2 linked regions of the Microbulbifer sp. GL-2 genome follow. The protein of the gene in region 1 interacts with the protein of each later gene in a pairwise test. Links are inferred from orthologs where the notes say so. Each region holds a gene or a part of one and is shown in the gene's direction. Other genes may lie near its edges.

The links.
Region 2: the proteins of GL2_RS11805 (region 1) and mrcB interact in binary tests that used the Escherichia coli proteins (3 or more experiments, as listed by UniProt). The link is inferred for Microbulbifer sp. GL-2 from one-to-one orthologs.

What each region holds. Positions count from the first base shown.
Region 1 is NZ_AP019807.1:2,708,388-2,713,126, forward strand. Bases 1-2,954 are described here. They hold GL2_RS11805 (penicillin-binding protein 2), read left to right. Parts: upstream 1-574; coding sequence 575-2,335; downstream 2,336-2,954. Other genes in these bases: rsmH (16S rRNA (cytosine(1402)-N(4))-methyltransferase RsmH), read left to right, coding at 1-109; ftsL (cell division protein FtsL), read left to right, coding at 115-390; GL2_RS11810 (UDP-N-acetylmuramoyl-L-alanyl-D-glutamate--2,6-diaminopimelate ligase), read left to right, coding at 2,332-2,954. Also shown: more of GL2_RS11810, read left to right, coding at 2,955-3,861; murF (UDP-N-acetylmuramoyl-tripeptide--D-alanyl-D-alanine ligase), read left to right, coding at 3,858-4,739. UniProt on the Escherichia coli protein: Essential cell division protein that catalyzes cross-linking of the peptidoglycan cell wall at the division septum. Required for localization of FtsN.
Region 2 is NZ_AP019807.1:1,006,074-1,014,205, reverse strand. The notes cover bases 2,077-5,185. They hold mrcB (penicillin-binding protein 1B), read left to right. Parts: upstream 2,077-2,400; coding sequence 2,401-4,971; downstream 4,972-5,185. Other genes in these bases: hemB (porphobilinogen synthase), read right to left, coding at 5,017-5,185. Outside these bases: GL2_RS04470 (EAL domain-containing protein), read left to right, coding at 1-981; GL2_RS04465 (adenosine kinase), read right to left, coding at 1,021-2,019; more of hemB, read right to left, coding at 5,186-6,027; GL2_RS04450 (GntR family transcriptional regulator), read right to left, coding at 6,149-6,751; GL2_RS04445 (benzoate/H(+) symporter BenE family transporter), read right to left, coding at 6,782-7,957; hemL (glutamate-1-semialdehyde 2,1-aminomutase), read right to left, coding at 8,115-8,132. UniProt on the Escherichia coli protein: Cell wall formation. Synthesis of cross-linked peptidoglycan from the lipid intermediates.

The sequences.
Region 1 (4,739 bases):
CCTGCGCTCTGTCGGTAAAGCAGTAAAGGCCAAAGAGGTTGAAGTTGATGAAAACCTGCGCTCGCGTAGTGCCGTGATGCGGGTTGCGGAAAAGCTGTCAGGGAACTGAGGGGTATGCGCGGCAAAACACTGGTTGGTTTGGGGTGTTTGTGGCTGGCAGCAATAACCTCGGCTCTATCTGTGGTTTATTCCACTCAGCACAGCAGGGAATTAACCGCTGAGCTGGGTAGAGCGCAAAAAGCCCAGGATGAACTGCGCTACGAGCAGGAACGTTTGTTGTTGGAGCGGGGAGCCTGGTCTGCCTATAGCCGTGTTGAGAAGGTAGCTCGAGAAGAGTTGAAAATGCATGTACCAACGCCCTCTGATCAGGTGTTGGTAATACTCGATTGATTTAAACGCGGTGTGCTTTATACGAGTTGGTGCGGGAATTTAATGCACCTGTGGGCTTTGAATACCAGTCACTGGAATAAACATAAGAATTTTACGTTAAAAGCGTTTTTTGGGACGTAGTGTTCAAGCCGCGTTCCCAAGGAAATAGACCTCAGGGTGAAAATATAACGCCAACTGGAAAGATATGGGCGCAGTCAAGAAAGAACAGGTTCAACCGGGAATTGCCCGCTGGCGTTTTGTGCTGGTGGCAGCTCTGTTGTGCCTGCTTGCTTTGGCTCTGATATTACACCTGGCGCGCCTACAGGTTGTTCCTGCCACAGAGCGCGGTTACCAGTTCCTGCAGGATCAGGGGCGCGCGCGTACTATTCGCAGTGAGGAAATTGCCGCTTACAGGGGCTCCATAGTCGATCGTAATGGCGAATTACTGGCAGTCAGTACACCGGTACACAGCCTGTGGGCCAATCCGAAGCTCCTGAGTGGTAGCAGCGCCGAGAAGATAAGCCAATTAGCCAGGGCCCTGGAACTAAGTCCAGTTAAGCTCGCCGCGCGTCTGGAAAAATATCGCCATAAAGAGTTCATGTATCTCCGTCGCCACCTGACACCAGAGCAGGCTGACAAGGTACTCGATCTGGAGCTTTCTGGAGTTTTCAGCAAAAAGGAATACCGGCGTTTCTATCCTGCTGGCGAGGTGATTGCGCAGGTTTTGGGCTTTACCAATATTGATGATCGCGGCCAAGAAGGGCTTGAGTTGGCTTACGACAACTGGCTTTCCGGTCAACCTGGTGCTCAGCAAGTGGTCAAGGATCTGAAAGGCCGCACTGTGCAGGAACTGGCGATCCAGCGGGAGGCGCAGCCGGGCCAGGACTTGCGCCTGTCGATCGATATGCGCCTGCAGTATCTTGCCTATCGGGAGCTGAAGCGGGCTGTGGCAGAAAATGGTGCCGCCTCTGGCTTTATGGTAGTTCTCGATACCCTCAGTGGCGATGTACTGGCTATGGCCAATCAACCTTCTTTCAACCCAAATAATCGCCAGGGTGTGAAAGCAGCGGCCATGCGGAACCGTGCCTTGATCGACCAGTTTGAGCCCGGCTCTACCGTAAAGCCGCTTACTGTGCTGGCAGCCTTGGAAAGCGGTCGCTACCAGCCTCATACCCAGATCGATACCAGCCCCGGCTATATCCGTGTACCAGGCAAAACCCTGGTGGACCCGGTAAATTACGGCAAGCTGGACCTGACACGGATTATCACCAAGTCGAGCCAGGTGGGAATCACAAAAATTGCTCTGGACTTGGAACCAAATACAGTGCGCGAACTCTTTTACCGCTTGGGTTTGGGGGAGACGGTTGGCAGCGGATTTCCCGGAGAGACAGCGGGTATTCTACCCAGCCGCAGCCGCTGGCATCCAATCGAGCGGGCTACTTTTGCCTTCGGCTACGGTTTAACAGTAAATGCAGTGCAGTTGGCTCAGGCCTATAGCGTACTGGCTAATGCGGGGCTTAAGCGCCCGATTTCTCTGGTTTTGTCTGGGGATAAAGCTGACGTTGAGCCGGAGCGAGTGATTGATGGCCCGTTGGCAAAGCAAGTGACGGCCATGCTGGAGACGGTGATTGGTGCCAGTGGTACCGGCCGTCGTGCGAAGGTCGAAGGTTATCGCGTGGCGGGTAAGACCGGCACGGCGCATAAAGTTGGTCGCAGTGGTTATGAGGATAGTCGCTACCGCTCGGTATTTGCGGGCTTTATACCCGCCGACAAACCGCGTCTTGCCGCGGTTGTAGTGATTGACGATCTCAGCCATGACAAATATTCCGGCGGTGAAGTGGCCGCGCCGGTGTTTGGGGCGGTGATGGCTGGGGCCATGCGACTGCTACAGGTGCCGCCAGAACGAGTAGAGCCGGCGGAACGGCGGCTGGCCGCGCAGCTAAGCGAGAGGGGTTCAAAATCGTGATTCAGCGCGAAAAACAGTTTATTGGTTTACAGGAATTAGTGCCCGGTTATGCGGGTATTCCCGATATAGCCGTTAGTGGTGTTGCCCTGGATAGTCGCAAAGTGAAAGCCGGCGATGTATTTATGGCGCTGCGCGGTTCTGTGGTGGACGGGCGCGAATATATTGATGCTGCGATAGAAGCGGGTGCCGCTGCGGTACTGGCTGATGGTGACAAACTGGAATACAAAAGCCGCGGCGATACTCAGGTGGTCAGTGTACCAGGGCTGGCCAAGCGAGTCGGTGAGATTGCTGCCCGTTTTCACGGTAATCCCAGTGGTGAGATGCATCTTGTCGGAGTGACCGGCACTAACGGTAAAACTACCTGCGCCTACCTGACCTCCCAATTGCTGGCCCATCACTTTGGTAGTGCTGCTGTGATTGGCACAATCGGTAATGGCATTTGGAATGATAGTGAGATCGAGCTGCAAGAGACTGGACTTACCACACCTGACCCTGTTCGCTTGCAGGCAGACTTTGCCGATTACCGGGACCGTGGAGTGCGTGCGGCGGCAATGGAGGTTTCTTCCCACTCGCTCTCTCAGGGGCGAGTACATGGGCTGATTTTTGATACGGCCATCTTTACGAATTTGTCCCGTGACCATTTGGATTATCACGGCAATATGGTTGCCTACGGTGCCGCCAAGGAAAAACTGTTCGGCCTGCCGAAATTGAAGCGCGGCATTATTAACCTGGATGATCCCTTTGGAGCCCAACTGGCGGAGCGCTGCAAATTGCGAGGTCTGCGCGTGCTGACGTACGGATTACAGGCCGGTGACCTGCATGTGACCGATCTACGCCGCCATGAAAAGGGCTTCTCTGTTGAACTCGACTCACCCTGGGGGCGCGGTGAATTGAACGCGCCGTTGATCGGGGATTTCAATATTTACAACGCTCTTGCGGTAGTGGCGGCAGCGGCGGCAGCAGGCATGCCTTTTGAGGAAATCCTTAACGTTTTCCCCGCAATTAAATCGGTGCCTGGCCGAATGGAGCGAGTACAGGTAAAAGGTGCCGATGAGGTTGGAGTGCTTGTGGATTACGCCCACACCCCCGATGCCCTGCGCGCGGCACTGGCGGCGGCCCGTCCCTACTGCCGGGGCAATTTGTTATGTGTATTCGGCTGTGGTGGAGACCGGGATACCGGCAAGCGCGCTTCAATGGGGCGCATAGCTTCGGAAATGGCTGACCGCGCAATTGTGACCAGCGATAACCCGCGCAGTGAAGAGCCACAAAAAATTATTGACGATATTCTCGAAGGCGCCGCCAGTAATATCGAGGTGGAGATTGATCGTGCTAAAGCGATTGCCCTAGCTGTTGCTGCGGCGGAGCCAGGGGATATTGTCCTGATCGCAGGCAAGGGGCATGAGGATTACCAAATTATCGGCAGTAAAAAAATTCACTTCTGTGACCGTGAGCAAGCTGCGGCGGCTCTGCGATTACGTGCGGGCAAGCCAGAGCAAGCCGAGGGTATAGAGGGGAAAACCCAGTGATCAGGTCGCTGTCTCTGCTGGAATTACAAAAACGCTTTGGTGGCGAACTGATTAATGGTTCTGTCGAGTTCTCACAGGTGTGTACTGATACCCGGAAGCTCAATCCCCAAGCCCTGTTTGTGGCATTGGTGGGTGAGAACTTTGATGCGCATGATTTTGTCGGCGAGTTGGATGGCCAGGTGTTGGGGCTGGTGGTAGACCGCGAAGTGTCCAGTTGCAGTCTGCCACAGTGGCGAGTGAAAGATACTACGGTGGCGTTGGGCCAAATTGGCATGATGTGCCGCGAGCAATTTCAGGGGCCGGTAATCGCTATTACTGGCTCCTGCGGCAAGACCACTGTCAAGGAAATGCTCTCGGCTATTTTTTCCCTTCGCCATACTCCCTGCGTGACCAGGGGTAATTTGAATAATCAGTTCGGCCTGCCGATGACACTGTTTGGAATTTCAAATCGGCACGACGTGCTGATTCTGGAAATGGGAGCCAGTGGACCAGACGATATTGGGTACTTATGCAGTGTTGGCAAGCCCCTGGTCAGCGTCGTCAACAATGTGATGCCTGCCCATGTAGAGGGTTTTGGCTCGGTGGATGCCATTGCCAGGGCAAAAGGGCAGATTTACACCGGGCTGGAAATTGGTGGTACTGCAATTATCAATACTGACGATAACTATTCTGACTATTGGCGAGGGCAGATACCCGAAGGTGTGCGCATTTTAGAAGTGGGTCTCGCCAATCAATGTGCGCTATACGCTGAAAATATTGAGTTGGATAAAACCGGCTGTGCTGCGTTTGATTTGGTTATCGAGGGTGTTAGACACCCGGTCAAATTGAAATTATTGGGTGAGCATAATGTGCACAATGCCCTGGTTGCCGCCGGTTGC
Region 2 (8,132 bases), 1.7 Mb from region 1 along the record:
CGTCTGCGGGAATCTGTGCAGGAATTCAGATTCCATTGGCTGGGTAATGACAACCGCGTTGCAGTTTCGATCGGTGTGGTTGGTGTGGATCGTTTTACCCCCAATGCCAGTCAGTTACTTGCTACAGCCAATGATGCCTGCTGCTCTGCCCGGGAGCAGGGGCGTAACCGGGTAAAGTTATTCGGTGACTCGCGTAAGTCGCTGGAGAAACGCCGTGAAACCACCTGGGTGGCAGAAATCCACGCTGCCTTGCGCGAGGATCGCCTGATTCTATATCGACAACCGGTGGTGTCCCTCAAGGGGGAGCGCAAGGTGCATCACTTTGAGATACTGGTGCGCATGCTAGGCCGCGATGGTGGGGTAATTTCGCCGGGTCTATTCCTTCCGGCAGCAGAGCGCTACGGATTGATTGAGGAAGTCGACCGTTGGGTAATCCGTAAGGTATTCCATTATATGGCCCAGGAGCAGCATATCGGCATTGCCGGTACCAGCTATGCAATTAATATCTCCGGTATCAGCTTGGGTGATGAGACTTTTGCCGATTTCGTTTTGCAGGAGCTCACAGAGGCTGGGGTAACCCCTTCACGGGTACAGTTTGAGATTACCGAAACCAGTGCTATCAACAACCTGGAGCGCGCACTGATCTTTATTCATAAGCTGCGCGCTGCCGGTTGTAGTTTTGCTCTGGATGATTTTGGCCGCGGTGTCTCCTCCCTGGCCTACTTGCGTCAGCTACCGGTAGACTATTTAAAGATTGATGGAAGTTTTGTGCGCAATATGCTGGAAGATGAAATCGACAGCGCGATGGTGAGCACCATAGATCACCTGGCCAAGCGCATGGGTATCAGCACCATCGCTGAATATGTTGAGAGTCCGGAACTGATGGAGCGGCTCTGCCTGATGGGAGTGGACTACGCTCAGGGTTTCGGCATTGCCGCTGCTACAGGGCTGCCTGAGATTGGAGAGTTTGAGGGTCTTTAGGCCCTGCAGGCGACCACATGATCGCCTGCAGACTTCCTTTTAAATAACGGTTGCGAGCAGTTCGGAATGCTGTTCTGCCTGTAAGCGAGGGCCATACTGGCTGACGACCTGAGCGGCGGCACGGCAGGCAAGTTCCCCCGCTTCGGTAAAGCCCATTTCGCGATTGATTCCGTAAAGGAAGGCGCCTGCAAACATATCTCCGGCGCCGTTGGTGTCGATAGCGTGTACCTCTGGGCTGGTCACGCGCTGGAGCTGGGTGCCATCCCATAGCAATGCGCCATCGGCGCCAAGAGTGATGGCAAAACTGAGGCAGTAGTCGCGCAAGGCCTCAGCGGCGGAGTCCAGAGAGTCGGTTCCTGTAAAGCCAAGCGCTTCATCGCGGTTGCAGAACAGCATATCCACACCGCCGCCAATCATCTCTCTCAGGCCTTCGCCAAAGAACTGTACCATGGCCGGGTCGGACAGGCTCAGGGCGGTTTTTACGCCGGCTTGCTGCGCCTGTTCACGCAGGGTAATCGCCGCTTGGCGGCCGGTATCAGAAGAGACCAGGTAGCCCTCGATGTAGGCCCAGCGGGAAGATGCCAGTGCCTCCTGGTCCAGCTCTGCCACGGACAGCTTTTCGCTGATACCCAGGTAGGTATTCATACTGCGTTCTGCATCAGGTGTGATCAGTACCAGGCACTTGCCGGTGGTGCCGCCATCGGCTTCCTGCAGGCTGGCAGGGTAGTCGACTCCGGCCGCACCGAGATTGCTGCGATAGAAGTCGCCATTTTCATCTGCGGCGACTTTACAGGAATAGAAGGCCTTCAGGCCGAAATAGCTGGAGGCGATCACGGTATTGGCACCTGATCCGCCACAGGCGCGCCTGGCAGTTATCAGGTGGTCCTGTAGATCATCTACCAGTTGCTGCTGCCGGGTATCGTCCACCAGGGTCATAACTCCCTTTTCAACACCGAGGGTCGATAGATCCTCGTCGGATACCTCGATTTCCGTGTCCAGCAGGGCGGCGCCAATGCCGTAGAGATCGTATTGGTGCATGTCTATCCTTTTCGGGTTTTTTGTCTAGATTTCCGCCGCATTATGGCTCTGATTACGGCAAGTGCAAGGTGATGGGTTTGACTTCAATCGGACAGCGTTTATAAAGGCGCCCTAAGCCTCAATATGAACTAATGGGGCACACTTGTGGTCAATCCACGAACAGGTGCGAGTAGCACCTCTATTGACGACCGGCCAGTATCCACTGCCCGGCGTTGAAGTGTGGCGGTTCAGGGATGTACCCCAAAGGCACCGGTTCGGGTGCCGGAGGCAAGATACCAGTGGAGCTGCCACCTGCTGGTATCCTACCCCTGATAGCGATAGGGCACCTGCGCTTCGTTGTCGATTGATGTACCAAGTTGGCAGCTGGATACCACTTTTTTTATGGCATCGATGAAACGCCGGCGCAGCAAAGCGTCAACACCGAAGAGACGATATCGCTGGCTCAAATTCCTGTTCCTGCTGGCCCTGATGGGTGGTCTCGCCCTCGCTGGCTATATGGCCTATTTGGATGTGCAGTTGCGCGAGAGACTGGACAGCCGCCAGTACCAACTGCCGGCGCGAGTGTATGCTCGTCCCCTGGTCCTGCGTGAGGGTATGGCGATGCATCCGGGTGAGCTTGTCTCCGAGTTTGCCGCGCTCAATTATCGCAAGCAGAAAACTCTTAGCGAGCCTGGTTCCTGGTCTCAGGAAGGTATGGACTATATGGTCTGGCGCCGCGACTTTATTCACTCCGATGGTCGTGAACCGGCGGCGGTGATTTCCTTCCGTTTGCGCAATGATGAAATTAGCAACCTGCGCGATAGTGACGGCCAGCGCATAGCGGAATTCCGCCTGGATGCAGCCAATATTGGCTCCCTGCTCGGAGGTGGTGATGATCGTAATCCGGTGCGTTTTAACGATATCCCCCCCCTAGTAGCGAATACCCTGATCGCCGTCGAGGACCAGGATTTCCTGCACCACTTCGGTATCTCTCCCCGCGGTATTGCCCGTGCCATGGTAGCCAATGTAAAGGCTGGGCGGCTGGTCCAGGGTGGTTCCACCATCACCCAGCAGTTGGTGAAAAATATCTTCTTCGATCACAAGCCGAGTCTGCAACGCAAAATCAACGAAGCGCTGATGTCGGTGTTGATGGAGATCCACTACGACAAAGGCTACATCCTGCAGGAGTACATCAATGAGGTGTGGCTTGGTCAACAGGGCGCTCGCGGCATCTATGGCTTTGGCCTCGCTTCGGAATTTTACTTCCAGCAGCCCCTGGATACCCTTGAGCCACATCAGGTGGCGTTATTAGTGGGCTTGGCCAAGGGTGCTTCTTACTACAACCCCTGGCGACACCCTGAACGCGCATTAAAACGTCGCAATACCGTATTGGAGTTGATGCGTGAGCAAGGGCTGATTACCCAGCCCCAATTCGAACTTTATGCGGCAAAACCCCTGGGGGTGGTAAAGGGTGGAGTGACTGCACAGAATCCCTATCCGGCTTTTACTGAACGCCTGTTGTTGGAGTTGCGCCCTTACTACTCCTATGAAGAACTGCGAACTGCCGGACTGAGGGTTTACACCAGCCTGGCACCCTCGGTGCAGAAGCTGGCTGAAGAGGCGATCAGTAACGGCGTACAGCGTTTGGAAAAAGACCGCGGTATCAAGGCAAATTCTCTGCAGGCAGCAACAGTGCTGATGGATAATCACAGTGGTAATGTGCTGGCCATGGTTGGGGACCGCGATCCGGATTACCCTGGCTTTAACCGCGCCCTAGAGGCCCGTCGGCAGGTTGGCTCTCTGATCAAGCCGGCGGTCTTTCTCACTGCGCTGGAGCGCCCTGAAGAGTACAATCTGGCCACTATGATTGATGATGCACCAGTGCGTATTGAAGAAGCTGATGGCGATGTGTGGATGCCGCAGAATTTTGACAAACGCGCCCACGGCCAGGTACCGCTGTATATAGCGCTGGCAAAGTCGTACAACCTGGCCACTGCGCATCTGGGGCTCGACCTGGGCTTGCAAAATGTACGTCAGACCATCCGCCGCCTAGGGGTGGAAACCAGGTTGCCAAAAGTGCCGGCGATGTTGCTGGGCGCTGTGGAAATGACCCCATTTGAAGTGGCGAGTATGTATCAGACGATCGCCAATGGTGGTGAGACAATACAGCCACGTACCCTGCTGGCCGTCTCCGATGCCGATGGGGAGCGGGTCCAGAACTTCCGCCGCCGTGCCCACCGCGGAGTCGATGCAGTTCCTGCCTATCTGCTGCGTTGGGGCCTTGAGCAGGCCATGCGCGAGGGTACCGGGCGCAGGTCCGCCAAGCGTCTGCCCAGCAGTGTGGCTTTTGCGGGCAAGACCGGAACGACCAATAACAACCGCGATAGCTGGTTTGCCGGCTTTTCCCCGGAGGTCACCGCGGTAGTCTGGCTCGGGCGCGATGATAACGAGCGCACCCGCCTCACCGGTTCAACTGGCGCCTTGCCGATCTGGACTGAAATTATGCGCAAGCTGCCCCACGAACACGGATTGGTGGAACCACCACGGGGAGTGGAATTGAAATCGGTGAATGCGCGCGGTGAGTATATGGACCCCGATTACTGCCGCGGTGGTTATGAAATCCCCTTCTCCTACGAGACCCACCTGCAACCGGCACCGGAGTGCCAGGGTCGCGATCGCTGGCGCTGGTTCCGCAACCTGTTTGGCAACGGGCGCTCTGAGGCGGCACCACGGGAAAAGATGACTCCCGGTTGGGGAATAGACCCCAGCGAGCAGCAATTGCGTGACCAGCGCCGTCGCCAGATGCAGGAACAGCTGCGCGGTGATGACGCGGAGGAGTTTGGTCGTGAGCCGGATTATCAGGAGGAACCTCTCGAGCTTCCCCGGGATCAATCCTATGAGCCCGATTCCAGTGGTGTCCCGGTGGAGGAGGCGCAGCCAATAGGGCCGGCTCTTGAAGACCAGTGGCCCTGAGCCAAGGCGCGCGGTTTATAAGCTCGCGCGCCAGTGAGGCGATATTCAGCCTTGCAGCAGCTGCGCGGCTTCCTCGGCGAAATATGTGAGGATGCCGTCGGCACCAGCGCGCTTGAAGGCCAGTAGAGATTCCAAAATTACGGCCTCGCGCTGCAGCCAGCCATTTTCAAATGCAGCACAGTGCATGGCGTACTCCCCACTCACCTGATAGGCGAAGGTGGGCACTCGCAGCTCGTCTTTTACCCTGCGCACAATATCCAGGTAGGGCATACCGGGCTTCACCATCACCATATCCGCACCTTCCTGCAGATCCAGGGCGCATTCGTGCAGGGCTTCATCGGAGTTGGCTGGGTCCATCTGGTAGCTGGCCTTATTGCCACCTTTCAAATTGCCGGCTGAGCCCACCGCATCGCGGAAGGGCCCGTAGTAGGCCGAAGCGTACTTGGCCGCGTAGGACATTATCAGGGTGTTGGTGTGACCTGCTCCCTCCAGAGCCTGGCGGATGGCGCCGATGCGACCGTCCATCATGTCTGAAGGTGCCACCATGTCTGCGCCAGCTGCTGCGTGGGAAAGGGCCTGCTGTACCAATATTTCTACAGTTTCGTCATTGACGATATAGCCACTGTGATCCATCAGCCCATCCTGGCCGTGACTGGTAAAGGGATCCAGAGCCACATCTGTAATCACTCCCAATTCCGGTGCTGCATTCTTTAGCTCGCTTACTGCGCGCTGGGCCAGGCCATCGGCATCGAAGGCGGCACTGGCGCAGTCTGATTTTGCGGAAGGGTCGACCACAGGAAACAGAGCCACAGCGGGGATGCCCAAGTGCAGTAGTGATTTCGCTTTGTTTGCCAGCAAATCCACACTCAGACGCTCCACTCCCGGCATGGATGCCACTTTTTGGGTTTCGTTGCGGCCTTCAATCACAAATAGCGGAAGGATCAGATCATCGCAACTGAGCTGGGTTTCCCGCACCAGTCGGCGGGAAAAATCTTTTGCGCGCAGGCGACGCAGGCGGGTGTTGGGATAGGCGCCGCGGCCGAGACTGTGACTCATAGGGAATTTACTCCAGCTCTCCATAGGGCTGCAGAAACCCCGCAGCCGCAATTGGCGGCCATCATATCAAATTGCAGTTTCAAGTGATTTCCGTACTTATGTGGGAACAGAGGGAGTCGCTTTAGGATTGGGGTTGACTCAGGTAGCCCACCAGAAGTTTGCCGGCGGCCTCAATATGCTGTGTCAGTAGTGTGGTGGCGAGTTCCCCATTCCCCTGTTGCAGGGCACTGAGAATAGCGAGGTGTTCTTCCTGGCTTGTATTCTGGTATTGCAGGTTGCGGGACTGGTATCCGATATAGCGCTCGCACTGACGGTGCAATTGCTCCACTGTCGAAAATAGCGTGGGCCGTTCGGCGGCCGCGTAAATACAGGCATGGAATTGCCAATTCAGGTTGCCTATTTGTTCGGCAGAGAGCTGGGTGTTGGCTTCCATGGAATCGAGAATGTCTTTGGCGCGTCCCAAGATCTCCGCATTGAGCTTGTTCAGCGCCAGTGTCTGCAGTAGTGGTTCTAGGTGCATGCGCATCAGGTAGAGATCTTCCACTTCAACAGGGTCGAACTGGGGTACAGCGACACCACGCTTGCCGTGAGGAGTCAGCCAGCCCTCATTTTTGAGTTTGGATAGGGCGTCGCGCACTGGAATGCGGCTTACTTCGTAGAGTGCAGCGAGCTCGACCTGCGTCAGAACCTGCCCTGGGGGGAAGCGCCCTCGCTGTAGGTCCATTTTGATTTTCTCGTAAAGGCCCATTGAGGTTCATGAATTCCCGTGTTTAAAAAACCAGTAACAGGCGAGTCCGCCAAGCAACCCCCAAAAGGCGGCACCAATGCCAAACAGGCTGATTCCGGAAGCACTGATCAGGAAAGTAATGATTGCCGCTTCGCGATTATCCGGTTCAGCGGTAGCCCCGGCCAGGCTGTTGCCAATTACGCCTATCAGCGCCAAACCTGCGAGACCTGCGATCAGTGCTTTGGGGAAAGCACTAAATAATGCCACTACACTGGCACCGCACAATCCTACCAGCAAGTAGAAGATGCCTGCGGCAATACCGGCGGTATAGCGTTTTTCTGGGTTGGAGTGTGCTTCTGGTCCAGTACAAATGGCCGCGGTAATTGCCGCCAAGTTAAAGGCAAAGCCGCCAAATGGTGTCAGTAAAAGGGAGGTCAGGCCCGTGCCGCTAATAACTGGAGAAATGGGCACTCGGCCATAGCCACTGGCGGCCAGGGTTGCAGCGCCGGGCAGGTTCTGGGAGGTCATGGTAACGATAAACAGGGGCAGTCCCACACCGATCAGAGTAGGGAAGTGAAACTCCGGCGTAACCCATACCGGGCGGGCCGCCTGCCAGCGGATCTGTTCAAGGGCGATCAGCTGTAACACCCAGCAGGCCAAGACCCCTGTCACCAATACCAGGATAATGGCGTATCGCGGTGCCCAACGCCGCCCGATCATGTAGGCCAGCAGCATAGTTCCCACCAGTAGTGGCTGGGCCTGCAAGGATGTAAACACGGACAGGCCGAACTGCAGCAATATGCCCGCGAGCATGGCGCTGGCTATGGGGGCTGGCACCATTCGCGCCACCCGGTCAAAGGCTCCGGATAATCCAACCAGTAAGGTTAATAGGGCGCTGAATACGAAAGCGCCAATCGCCTCGGCAATGGGAATACCAGTAAGGCTGGTGGCCAGCAGCGCAGCGCCAGGGGTTGACCAGGCGGTAATCACGGGTGCTCGGTAGTACCAGGAAAAGGCGATACAGGTAAGTCCCATCCCCAAACCCAATGCGCCAATCCAGGAGGCAATCATCGCCTGGTCAGCGCCGGCTGCTCTAGCCGCTTCAAAAACAATGGCTGCGGAGCTGGCGACTCCCACCAGCACGGCGACAAATCCAGCGCTGATTGTGGATAGGCTGGTATCCGAAAATGGTGAGCCTTTCAAAATGTATACCTTTTTAATTATGTATACATTTTTAAATGTTCCACTCAAAGTGTGCAATACCTTTGCGATGAGGTGAGATGTCGAGTGGGGGAGTATTAATACAGATCAAGCGGGCAGCAGCACCCGCAGAGAAGCGGGCGCTGTGGGGGGAGGGGGGTCAGCCGAGACGGGCGAA